DNA from 3 places in the Peribacillus sp. YIM B13477 genome. Region 2 is predicted to be linked to each of the others. Evidence: riboswitches for the same ligand, from Rfam matches in the RefSeq annotation. Region 2 holds a riboswitch; each other region holds the start of a gene.

Region 1 (4,299 bases), on a different contig from region 2:
ATAGGATCTTAAAACAGAAATACCCACCATCAGCCAATACAGTATCCAAATGATATTTAGTAAACCGCCAAGCCACTTTCCAAAAAGTCGTTTCTGTATGCCTATTAAGTCCATATCGTGCCGATTTAATAGCTTGTACATACCCCAAATACTCAATGAAAAGACTACACCACTTATAATGACCGCCATCCAAGCATCATGGCCAGCAGATTGAATAATTATCCTTTGAAATCCCAGGACCCCTACACCCACTTGAATTTTAACGATTAAAAAAAAGACTAGAAATGGCGAGATTTGATCACTTTTATCGTTCATGTAAGAAACCTCCACTCTCACTTACTCTTTAGATTCCTCCTTGGGTTCTAACCGAACGGTGTCTTCCGTCTGAACCTCAATTGGACGTTTAGCCTGAAGAAAAAATGGTAAACGAATCAAGGCATCCCGCATATCATAAATCCTTGGCGGATATAACGGTTCAAGAAATGGCCTCCCTAAGGAAGTTATCCTCAGTAAATGCACAAGCAAAAAACAAAAACTGATAGCTATACCCAATAATCCTAAAAAATAAGCCATGAGTAGGAGAGGAAATCGAATTAAGCGAATGGTATTACCCATTTGATAAACAGGTGTAGTAAAAGAACCAAGAGCCGACAATGCAACAAGAATTAATAATACGTTACTCGTCAGCCCTGCTTCAACAGATGCCGTCCCAATTACAATACCACCTACGATACCTATTGTTTGACCTACTTTAGTCGGCAGTCTAGCTCCTGCCTCCCTGAGAAGTTCGATGGCTAATTCCAAGATTAATGCTTCTAAAATCGGTGGAAATGGAATACCGCTACGAGAAATCACAAGCGTACTGACTAAATCCTTTGGGATCAACTCATAATGATAAGTGAGAACTGCGACATATATGGGGGTCATTAGGATGGAAAACAATACAGCAAAAAAAACGAATAAGCCTAAAGAATGAGGCAATCGTCCAGTTGAGAAAATAATCTTCGAATGCCGCAAAGTATTCAAAGAATGTGGAGGGCCCAAGTAAGCCATGTGGAGCTCCATCCACCAAGATCACTACTTTGCCTTCTCCTAGTACCGCAGCCAATCGATCAGGTCGTTCCGTATCGATAAATTGAGGAAAAGGAGAATTTTTATTATCTTCAATCATTTGTGAAATATAGGAGCTATCAATTATTTGGTTGACCCTTAAATCAGATATGCGCTGTATGACGGTTTCTACATTCTCCTTATTTGCAATTCCTTCTATATGAATCACAGCTACTCTTGTTTTGGATAACTTCCCAACAATAATTTCTTCAACAGCAAGTTCTGCAATTGGAAGCCGTTTTCGGATTAAATATAAATTCGTATCAAGTGATTCGACCAGTGCCTCTTTCGGACCGACAACACTGAACTCTACCTCTGGCAGTGTAACTTGCCTCGAAGTGTTATTTACTGCTTTAACTAAAACTGCCTGATCAGATTTATTTAATGTTATGGCTATATAACCCATTAACAGCTGACTTTGTAGTTCAGCAGGATTTTTTGTAAAAACAAGCCCCTCTATCGGCAAGTTATGTACAAGCTCCTCCAGAGTTGAAGAATTTGTATGTAAAAAAGGAAGGAGGTCTCTATGCATTATATCTTTATCAATTAATGTATCGAAAAAAGATACACAGTATATTTCATTTTCAAAATTGAGTGTAAAGCTTGTGAAGTCCTTGGACTTTTGCAGATGTTCGAGTACATCAGTGAAGTCTGTAGATTTATGATTTTCTTGCTTTTTAAAGAATGAATATCTTTTCAACAGACTCCACTCCTTTGATTGTAAGATATGGATATTATTAACGAATGGTAGGATTTTATACGCACGAATACTTAGTTAAATTACCGATTAAAATTAGCGGCCAACTGTAATTTGAGTTTTAATCGGATAAATGAAAAGGAATCATAAAAGGGGGGTTGTATTTTCTACTACTCCCTCGTCCATTGAATATTTGTTCAGCTTATAACGAATAAAGATGAATCCACCCTAATACTCTAACCATTCCCATAGATTTCTAGCATTCTTAAAAAACTTCATAATTAGGCTTGCAACAGAATGGATTCCCTGTTATATTACAATCAATTAAATATTTTCTTACTTCAAATTTTTTGAAGTGAGGATAGAGGAGCAAAGACCATTAGTACACATTTTGAGGAGAATGAGATCCTATGACTATTGTGGAAAGGGGAATTTGCCGAAGCGGAAAGAATCTCATGTTCTTGAAGCTGGTTCTGCTATTGAATAAATACAGGACTGTCATATAGGAAACTATATGGAGGGCTATCTTATGCGCGGAAACATTTTTTGGTAAATATTGTTTCTAATGCAGCAGCGAATCCTCGTTGTTGCTTTTTTGCGTTTACTCCTGAATGGCCCTAACCACCTCTGAATATTTTTAAAAATTATACTAAAGGGTGTGAAGTTATGAATTTTGGCCAAGTTTTAACCGCAATGGTTACCCCGTTCAATCATAATGAAGAGGTTGATTTTAATGCTACGAGAACTTTAGTAAACTATTTAATTGCTAATGGTTCTGATGGATTGGTAATAGCCGGTACAACTGGAGAGTCCCCTACATTAACTCAAGAAGAGAAAGTGGATTTATTCAAATTTGTTGTAGAAGTTGTTGATGGAAGAGTTCCAGTCATAGCTGGAACTGGCTCAAATAACACGAGGGCTTCCATCAGCTTGACAAGGCAAGCGGAGGCAGCAGGAGTCGACGGAATCATGCTCGTTACCCCATACTATAACAAGCCGTCTCAAGAAGGATTATTTCAGCACTTTAGCGCTATAGCCCATTCAACATCATTACCGGTAATGCTTTATAATATTCCAGGACGAAGTGTTGTAAACATGTCAGTGGAGACGATTGTCAGCCTCTCAAAAATCAACAATATCGTGGCAGTAAAAGAAGCAAGCGGTGACTTGGATGCCATGGTACAAATCATAAGCAAAACAACTAGTGATTTTACTTTGTACAGCGGCGATGATGGGTTGACATTACCGGTTTTAGCCATCGGTGGAACAGGCGTCGTTTCGGTTTCTTCACACATAATTGGTAATGAAATGCAAGAAATGATCAATAGCTTTAAAAATGGTGATGTCCTTGGCGCTGCCGCTGCACATCGTACCCTTCTTCCAATCATGAAAGCATTATTTGCCGCACCAAGCCCGGGACCAGTAAAATCAGCATTAAATATGCGGGGGTTACATGTTGGAGGCGTCCGCTTACCATTGGTCCCGTTAAACGATGAAGAAGAAAGAGCACTGCAAATAGTTCTACAGCCTAGTAACGCAGAAGCCATTTTATTAAATAAATAAAACTAATGATTCTGGAGAAATTTTAAAAAGCAGTGCATACTCGAAAGAAATGCACTGTTTTTTTATCCATGTACGACTCAGGTGGAAGAATTTATACTATATATAAAGAATCAATAAGGAGAGAGCCAATGGGGGGTACACACAAACCAAACATTCTTGTATTTAGTCCTATTCAGACAGAGGTCGATGCTTATGCTGATCATATTCGGAATAGTGGGTTTATATCGGTAAAGACAGCGAAAACTTTGGAGGAAGCAGAAAAATATTTACCCGGCACTGAAGTTATTTTGGGATGGAATTTCCCGACGCAATTACTATGTAAACCAGTTGCCTCATCTGTTCGCTGGTTTCAATCAATGGGAGCCGGGGTCAATGATTTGATTGCAGACAAATCAATACCTCAAAACATTACAATAACTCGAATTATTGACCAATTTGGTGCTTACATCTCTGAATATGTGTTTTCGTTTCTCTTGGACATCGTGAAAGACGGTCCTCGGATGAGACAATCGCAATTGGAGCGGAGATGGGATCCTTTCATTTCTGAAACTCTAAAGGGGAAAACAATCGGGGTGGCTGGACTTGGATCGATTGGCGCTGAACTTGTACGTAAAGCCCGGGCATTTGATATGAATGTGCATGGGTTAAGCTTTAGTGGAAAACAAGCAACACTCGTGGATCTCCACTTTACTCCAGATCAATGGGGTGAATTTGTAAGAGATCTGGATTATTTGGTCCTGACCCTTCCTTTAACGGATTCCACTTATCATATCATTAACCAGGAACTTCTTTTAGCTATGAAACCCAACGCTTACCTTATCAACGTTGGCCGCGGAGCATTGATAGATGAAGGGGATTTACTATCTGTCATGCGAGCAGGACATCTACAGGGAGCAGTCCTCGATGTATTTGAGACAGAACCGCTGCCA
Region 2 (4,299 bases):
CAAAATATAATGTCATGCTAAAGGATGATAAGACGTATCCTTTCATCAAGCTGACTGCGGAACGCCACCCGCGTCTAATCATTACGCGAAAAGTCAAAAAAGACAAAGGGAAATATTTCGGTCCTTATCCGAATGCATTTGCAGCTAACGAAACGAAAAAATTGCTCGACCGCATCTATCCCCTAAGAAAATGCAATACGTTACCGGATCGCGTTTGTCTCTACTATCACCTTGGTCAGTGCCTGGCCCCATGTGTATATGATGTAGAGGAACAGGAATATAAAAAAATGGTCGATGATATCAACCGGTTCTTGAACGGCGGGCATACTGAAATAAAAAAAGAACTGACTGAAAAAATGCTGGAGGCATCGGAAGAACTCGATTTCGAGAGGGCCAAGGAGTTTCGTGACAAGATTGCCCATATCGATATTACGATGGAGAAGCAGAAAATGATGACGACCGATTTCATCGACAGGGATGTATTTGGCTTTGCCTATGATAAAGGCTGGATGTGCGTTCAGGTATTTTTTGTCCGGCAGGGTAAATTGATAGAAAGGGATGTTTCGCTTTTTCCGGTCTACGATGAACCCGAACAGGAACTTCTTACATTCCTCGGTCAGTTTTACGAGATTACGAACCACTTTAAACCAAAGGAAATCTTGCTGCCTGAATCTGTGGATGCCGAAATGGCGGAAGGGCTGCTTGGTGTCAAAACGATTCACCCGAAACGGGGAGCGAAAAAAGACATGCTTAAATTGGCGAATAAAAATGCCTCCATCGCCCTTCAGGAAAAATTCTCTTTGATTGAGAGGGATGAAGAAAGAACGATCAATGCGGTGGAAAACCTTGGGAAACAATTGGGTATTTACACCCCGCATCGAATTGAAGCTTTCGATAACTCCAATATTCAGGGAAGTGACCCCGTTTCCGCTTTAGTCGTGTTCATTGATGGGAAGCCGGAAAAAAGAGAGTACCGAAAATATAAGATCAAGACGGTCCAGGGACCTGATGATTATGAATCGATGCGGGAAGTGGTCAGAAGAAGGTATTCACGAGTATTGAAAGAAGGGCTGCCGCTTCCGGACTTGATCATCATTGATGGCGGAAAGGGACATGTCGAAGCGGTACGGGATATTCTGGAAAATGAATTAGGCTTGGATATTCCACTTTCAGGCCTCATTAAGGATGAAAAGCATAGGACCTCGCAATTGATGATCGGAAATCCGCTTGAACTTGTACCTCTTGATTCAAGGAGCCAGGAATTTTACCTATTGCAAAGAATTCAGGATGAAGTGCATCGGTTCGCGATTACGTTTCATCGCCAGCTACGCGGGAAAAATGCGGTTCACTCCCAGCTTGATGATATTCCAGGAGTCGGGGAAAAGCGAAGGAAGCAATTATTAAGGCATTTTGGATCATTGAAGAAAATCAAAGAGGCGACGGCCGAGGAAATCATGGAAGCTGGCATGCCAAAAGGGGTAGCCGAGGGAATCGTTAGAAAATTACAAGAATAATCTTGCTACTGATAAATCTCTATGCTATGATTAAAAGGAATTTTTAACTAGACAACTTAAAAGTGCTGATAGAGGTGCGGAATTCAAGAGTAAAAACCTGGAGAAGTATGAGCTTCCATGAAAGGTTTTGAAAGGGGACGCCGCCGAAGGAAGACAAGACTCATACCTTGTCCTCCTGGTCCGACATTTAAGAAATGGCGGATTGTCAGGGTTTATACCCTGGAGAGCTATCTCACTGTGATTACAGTATTAAGATATGTGACCACAGCAATGAGATATTTCTCATTGCTTTTTTTATTGCCTAAAAAGTAGAGAGGGTGCATGAGGATGGCATTAATCGTTCAAAAATTCGGCGGAACATCCGTCGGTAGCGTAGAAAAAATCAAAAATGTTGCCAATCGGGTAATCGAGGAAGCGGAGAAAGGAAATGAGGTTGTCGTCGTTGTTTCAGCTATGGGGAAAACAACGGACCAATTGGTTTCCATGGCGTGTGATATTTCCGGATCCCCGAGCAAGAGGGAAATGGATATGCTATTGACGACTGGGGAACAGGTAACGATTTCCCTGTTAACGATGGCATTGATTGAAGAAGGACATGAAGCCATTTCGTATACCGGCTGGCAGGCTGGCATGCAAACGGAATCCGTTCATGGGAATGCCCGGATTTTAAACATCGATGCCACGAGGATCCAAGCCCAGCTTGAGGAGAAGAAAATAGTGGTCGTAGCCGGTTTCCAGGGTAACGATGCAAATGGGGAAATCACTACCTTAGGGCGAGGCGGTTCCGATACGACGGCAGTTGCCATCGCAGCAGCGCTTAATGCGGATAGATGCGATATTTATACAGATGTAACGGGTGTATTCACAACGGACCCACGCTACATAAAAGGCGCGCGAAAACTCCAATCCATTTCTTACGATGAAATGCTGGAACTTGCCAACCTGGGGGCGGGCGTCCTTCACCCAAGGGCTGTCGAATATGCAAAAAATTATCAAATTCCGCTTGAAGTCCGTTCAAGCATGGAGAGAGAATCAGGTACGATCATTGAGGAGGAAGCAACTATGGAAGAAAACTTAATTGTACGCGGCATTGCTTTTGAAGACAGTATTACGAGGGTCACAATATATGGTTTGCCCCAATCACTTGGTGCATTATCCACGATCTTCACGACGCTTGCGAAAAACCGGATCAATGTGGACATCATCATTCAAAGCATGACTGCCGAGGATACGACGAATCTATCTTTTTCCACAAAAAGTGAAGATACGGAAGCGGCCTTGATCGTGCTGGAAAATAATAAAGATCAATTGGGATTCGACCGGGTCGAAACGGAGAGCGGATTGGCCAAAGTGTCCATCGTCGGTTCTGGTATGGTATCCAATCCGGGAGTGGCTGCCGAAATGTTTGAAGTGATGGCCAATACAGGCATCCAGGTGAAAATGGTCAGCACATCGGAAATTAAAGTTTCGACCGTCGTCAATGAAAAGGAAATGGTGAAGGCGGTTGAATCCCTTCATGAAGCATTTAAACTTGGTCAGCATGCAAATGTGCTAGCTTAAGTGTCAGGAGTCCAATAAAAAACAGACTTCCGGTAAAAAGGGTAAGTCTGTTTTCAGGGCTCATTAGATTGGATCTCTGGGATCCCATTGGATGGTGAATATCACTTTTTTTGCGCGGCGTTTGATTTCTTCCGTTGATTCGCTGAGGAATTTTTTTTGCAGTGTAAACTGCTCGGCAAGGAAACCGGCTTCAAGTTGGAAGTGACAATCAGGGTGTAAATCCAAGCGGCGGCTGATTATTTTACCTGTCAGGGATAATTCCATCTGGTGTTTCGTATACTTCAAGATTTCCAGATTGCCCCATCCAGCGCTTTGGAAAAATTCAATCACTTCCTGATCGCCATTCAATGGGAATTTTCTTGCTAATTGTTTACCTGCCCAATAGAGGATTTGATTAGAGTCTTTTCCAAGAATATCGTTCAATAGAACTTCTCTGATTAATTCGTATCCGAAAGCTGGAACTAGGAATTCCTCAGTTTGAATTTCTTCCGTTTGAATCTCTTCTTCTATCGCAGCAGCAATATTTTTTTTCATAATTTATCGCCTCTTTCTGTAAATCTATTATAAACGTATTTCTTTTGCAAATTATACTGTTTTTTATTTATTTAAATCACATTTGGAAAAAAATGAGAAATTATACCGAGATATTAATAGTTAAATTAGAAATTTATTCAAAATATCATCTTGACAAACAAAAAATACCCAATATAATCCAATAAAATCTATTCTGAAAAAGAGATTTCTTGTATCCGTTTTCTTGACGCACATAGAAGTCAGGAGTAAAATGGACATGTCACATAATTGTAAAGGAAGTATAGAGGAGTTTTTTTGACTCTATACTGTATTTTCACGCGGAGATAAAAGGTAGCCACCAGTTTATCTTTGCATGATTTTTCACAAATTAAGGGGGGGCACTTAGTGGCAAAAAATCGTGAGTTTGGGAATCGCAGGCTTCATTCACTTCTAGGAGTAATTCCAATTGGTCTATTCCTAATTTTTCATTTATCTGTAAACTTTATGGCAACAAAAGGAGAAGAAACTTTTAATGGGGCAGTTCATTTAATTGAGTATACGCCCGTGAAGATTTTGGTAGAATGGGTCGTCATCTATCTACCGCTCATTTTCCATGCTGTGTACGGAATCTATATTGCCTTTACAGCAAAAAACAATTTAGGCAGATTTAGTTTCTTCCGTAACTGGATGTTCATGCTACAACGCCTAACTG
Region 3 (4,299 bases), on a different contig from region 2:
GTGCTATGCAACTTTAAAGAAGAGCAGGCCGCTTATACTTTGCCTGAAGAGCTGCATGCATATTCTGCCACAAAGCTGATCGGCAATTATGGTCAGGAGGAAGAAGGAATCTCCAGCAAACCCCTGCAACCATATGAATGCCGTGTTTATCATTTGAAATGAAAAAAGGACCTGTCCTTCTCAGGTTAGGGAAGAACAGGTCCTTTGCGTATTATTTTGATTTAAGGTCACATTCCTCGAGCGGAATGATTTTCGTTTTATGCTTAATTTTATAACCGAACCATAGGACGAAAAATAGAATCAAGCCAATGTAGGAAACGAACATTGAATTCCAGTCGATCCCATCGCTGCTGAACGCTTGATAGCCTTGTCCGATGATAATGATAATACAAAGGACAAGCGCGAATATAGGTCCGAATGGGAAGCCTTTTGCCCGGAATGGTAAAGCATTCATATCAAGGCCTTGAGCTGCATAAGCTTTGCGGAACCGATAATGGGCAATCGCAATCCCTACCCAAGTGACGAATCCTGCCATGCCTGAAGCGTTCAATAACCAGATATAAACGACGCCGTCCCCGAAAAATGAAGCTAAGAATGCAACGCAGCCAACTAAGGAAGTCACGATAAGTGCATTCACGGGCACTCCTCTTTTATCTAACTTGCCTAGGAATTTCGGTGCTTTCCCATCACGTGCCAAGTCCCATAACATACGGGTTGAAGCATACATGCCAGAGTTACCGGCAGAGAGTACGGATGATAAAATGATCGCGTTCATGATGGATGCAGCAAATGCAAGGCCGGCCCGTTCAAATACAAGCGTGAATGGACTTACGGCAACATCTTGACTCAATAAACGTGAATCCGTAAACGGAATGATCATTCCAATAACGAAAATTGCAAGGATATAGAACAAGAGGATGCGCCAGAAAACGGATCTGATTGCTTTAGGGATATTTTTTTCTGGATCTTCACTTTCACCAGCAGTCACTCCAAGCAATTCCGTACCTTGGAATGAAAAGCCGGCAGCCATGAATACGCCTAGAATCGTGAAGAACCCTCCGTTAAAGGGACCTTCGCCCATTGTGAAATTGGAAAAACCGATTGGGTCTTTCCCACCCATGATTCCAAGAATGATCAGAACACCCGTAATCAAGAAAATGACGACTGTCACGACCTTGATCATGGCAAACCAGAATTCTGTTTCCCCGAAACCTTTAACTGACATGTAATTGATAAGAAACATAGTGATTAACGCAATGGCACTCCAGATAAATGAAGGGCTATCAGGGAACCAGAACTTCATAATTAAGACAACGGCTGCCAATTCGGCGGCAATGGTGATTGCCCAGTTATACCAGTAGTTCCAACCAATCGCAAAACCGAAAGACGGATCGACGAATTTGGATGCATAGACACGGAACGAACCGGCCACTGGCATGAACGCCGCCATTTCTGCAAGACTTGTCATTAAGTAATAAACCATGATGCCGATGACCGCGTATGCCACCAAGGCACCGCCGGGACCGGCTGAATGAATGGCACCGCCACTTGCTAAAAATAAACCTGTTCCAATCGTTCCACCTAATGAAATCATCATTAAATGACGCGCTTTCAGGCTCCTTTTCAATTCAGTAGGGCTTGATGCTGATTGTGAATTTGACAATTGATGTTACACTCCTTTTTATTGGAAGGGAACGAAAAATAAAAAAACAGCAGTCGAAAAAGATCGACGGCTGTTTATAATAAACCCGTTTATCCTTCCGAAGATAGCTCCCCACGCTTTTTTGAAAAAACGTGACAGTGGTGTTCCTGTTCGGTAACACCGCCAGCGAGAATATACATGGAATATACCCTAACTTCGGCAACTTATCCTTTCAAACGGAGTCTTTAATTTTCCAGAATCTCGTCCGTTTTACTTTTATAAGATGCAGCCTCTAACTCATCGGTAAATGAGGAAGTATTCAATTTTCTAAAATCGTTGGCGTCAGTTTGTAGGTGACGTCGTACGACTGTACTCATGAATTTCATGCAATCGCTAATAGATTGCTAGTAATTGAGTAAACTTTACTATATCAAAATTATAAAATAACTTCTGGGATATCGCAATGATTATTTTATGTGGTTATTTTTTCCTAGTTAATGAATGATGGCAGTAAGGAAGAATCAAGTGACGATATATTAAAATATAGCACATCCTGATAACTAAACGGTTTTTCTTTTTATTAGGGCATAGTCCAGTTTTACATGTTTGACCTCTTCAGGATTCTCAAAGAGATCCACTGCCATTTTCCCGATCCATTCCAGCGGTAAGGAAATGGTCGTGATGTCGAGCATTTCGCCAAGGCTATCATTATTGAAGCCGAGAATGGCCACATCTTCCGGTACCCTTATACCCGATTTCTTAGCGGTAAGAATGAAGCCCGCCGCCGTGTCATCATTCGTGATGATGATGGCTTCAGGTTTATCCATCATCGAATTCCATTCCTGAAACAATTGTTCACCGTCTTTGATATGATAACTGCCTTCAAACAGCCATTCTTTATTGTTTATCAATTGATGTTTACTCATGATATCGTTAAAGGCCTTTGTACGATGGGAACTGTTTCTGCTCTTTTTACGGCCGAGGCTGTATCCGATTTTCTTATATCCTTTAGTAATCACGTACTCAAGGGCACAGGAGAAAGCTGCATAATGATCAATGCTGATGGATGAGAATTCAGCCTGGGCGGTATCTTCACATAAAATAATCGGTCCGTATTTTTGATAATCCAAGAGGATTTTCATTTCCGAAATCCTTGAACAAACGATAATGCCATCGAGCTGCTTCATTTGCAGCATATTAAAAGCCTGGATCTCTTTCTCCCTGTCATAATTTGTTTGAAAGATGACGATATGACAGCCGATTGCATTTGCCTGTTTTGTGATTCCGTTAACGATTGCCCCGTAATATGGGTGATTGTTGAAGGGGATGATGACGCCGATAAGGTTGGTTTTCCCTTTTGAAAGATGGATCGCGTTGATGTTTCTCGTATAATTCAAACGATTGATCGCTTCTAGGACGCTCTTTCTTTTATCGGGGCTTACATAAGGATGATCATTCAATACACGAGACACTGTTGAGACAGATACACCAGCACATTGAGCTATTTCTTTAATATTTGTCATGGTATCACCGTTTTTCTTTTTTTATATTGTACTGTATGAAACCCATTTCAGGGCAAGGGAACAGTGGGGACTGCTGAAGATTTCTTGAAATAGGGTCTTGTTATGGTATTGGTTTCATCCTTTAAGATTGGTCTAAGTCTTAGAGGAGGAGGAAATCAAGATGTTCCAAACTTTAATCACCCTGTTTTTGCTTTGCGGAATCGAATTGGGATTTGCGTACTTGGCCATTTCCTTGAAACAGGAGAAATGAGTGGCAATGCCCGTCAAGAAGTCCGCGACTTTACGCGTGGAAACCGCGTTTACTCGTGAATTTCACGTCGTCCAGAAATAGCTCCCCCTAGTTATGTTCACCAGTAAAACTCCACAATATAAATATAATTTCATCATACGGAATGACTGACTGTCAGAAGCTGCCTAGTGGAGCTTCCTGACAGTTTTTGCTGTGTGTAAAAGTCATTCGCCTTTTTGAAATGTTTAAAAATAGTTGCACTTTTTTTGTATATTTGTGTATAGTATAAAATAAGTTGTGTAGAGGAAACTTTTTAGCATTTACGACAATGTAAAAAAATTTACACTTAGTTTTGCACATGGCAAACTATTTTAGAAAGATGAAAAAGGGAGGGAATATGGATGGGTTTTCTTAAATCTATTGGAGGCGTGCTTGCTGCATTGCTGGTTTTAACGGGGTGCGGCAATGATACGGCCGAAAGTGATAATGGCAATGGCAAGTTGGATGTCGTTACAACAACGGGAATGATTGGGGATTTGGTTGAGAATATCGGCGGTAAACATGTCGAGGTCACAAGTTTAATGGGACCGGGAGTCGACCCCCATCTATATAAAGCGACGCAGGGTGATGTGAAGACATTGGATTCGGCTGATATGATTTTTTATAACGGACTGCATCTTGAAGGGAAAATGACGGATATATTTGAAATGATGAGCAAGGATAAACCGACGATTGCCGTAACGGAAGACTTCAAGGAGAACCAACTTCGCAAAGTGGGTGCATCTGAGCATGATCCCCACGTATGGTTTGATGTAAAGCTTTGGATCGTTGCGGCGGAGGCAGTTAAGAAAGAATTGATTGCCAAGGACCCGGACAATGAAGCGGAGTATCGTGAAAATTATGAG

The links. Region 2 has a riboswitch for lysine ahead of ACFX4H_RS00055 (aspartate kinase). Riboswitches for the same ligand answer to the same signal wherever they lie in the genome.
Region 1: it holds a riboswitch for lysine, as region 2 does, so the genes downstream of both, dapA (4-hydroxy-tetrahydrodipicolinate synthase) here and ACFX4H_RS00055 (aspartate kinase) in region 2, are expected to answer to the same signal.
Region 3: it holds a riboswitch for lysine, as region 2 does, so the genes downstream of both, ACFX4H_RS18235 (amino acid permease) here and ACFX4H_RS00055 (aspartate kinase) in region 2, are expected to answer to the same signal.

The regions. Positions count from the first base shown of each region.
Region 1 covers NZ_JBHZPD010000004.1:250,180-254,478, reverse strand. The annotation lists gene ACFX4H_RS15155 (GerAB/ArcD/ProY family transporter) at 1-315, opposite strand, end outside; partial or broken gene ACFX4H_RS15150 (spore germination protein) at 337-1,813, opposite strand; lysine riboswitch at 2,162-2,340, shown strand; gene dapA (4-hydroxy-tetrahydrodipicolinate synthase) at 2,474-3,370, shown strand; gene ACFX4H_RS15140 (D-2-hydroxyacid dehydrogenase) at 3,499-4,299, shown strand, end outside.
Region 2 covers NZ_JBHZPD010000001.1:8,560-12,858, forward strand. The annotation lists gene uvrC (excinuclease ABC subunit UvrC) at 1-1,514, shown strand, start outside; lysine riboswitch at 1,576-1,752, shown strand; gene ACFX4H_RS00055 (aspartate kinase) at 1,842-3,074, shown strand; gene ACFX4H_RS00060 (YslB family protein) at 3,138-3,608, opposite strand; gene ACFX4H_RS00065 (succinate dehydrogenase cytochrome b558 subunit) at 3,993-4,299, shown strand, end outside.
Region 3 covers NZ_JBHZPD010000006.1:118,382-122,680, forward strand. The annotation lists gene ACFX4H_RS18230 (glycoside hydrolase family 13 protein) at 1-162, shown strand, start outside; gene ACFX4H_RS18235 (amino acid permease) at 212-1,663, opposite strand; lysine riboswitch at 1,760-1,945, opposite strand; gene ACFX4H_RS18240 (LacI family DNA-binding transcriptional regulator) at 2,203-3,165, opposite strand; gene ACFX4H_RS18245 (metal ABC transporter solute-binding protein, Zn/Mn family) at 3,796-4,299, shown strand, end outside.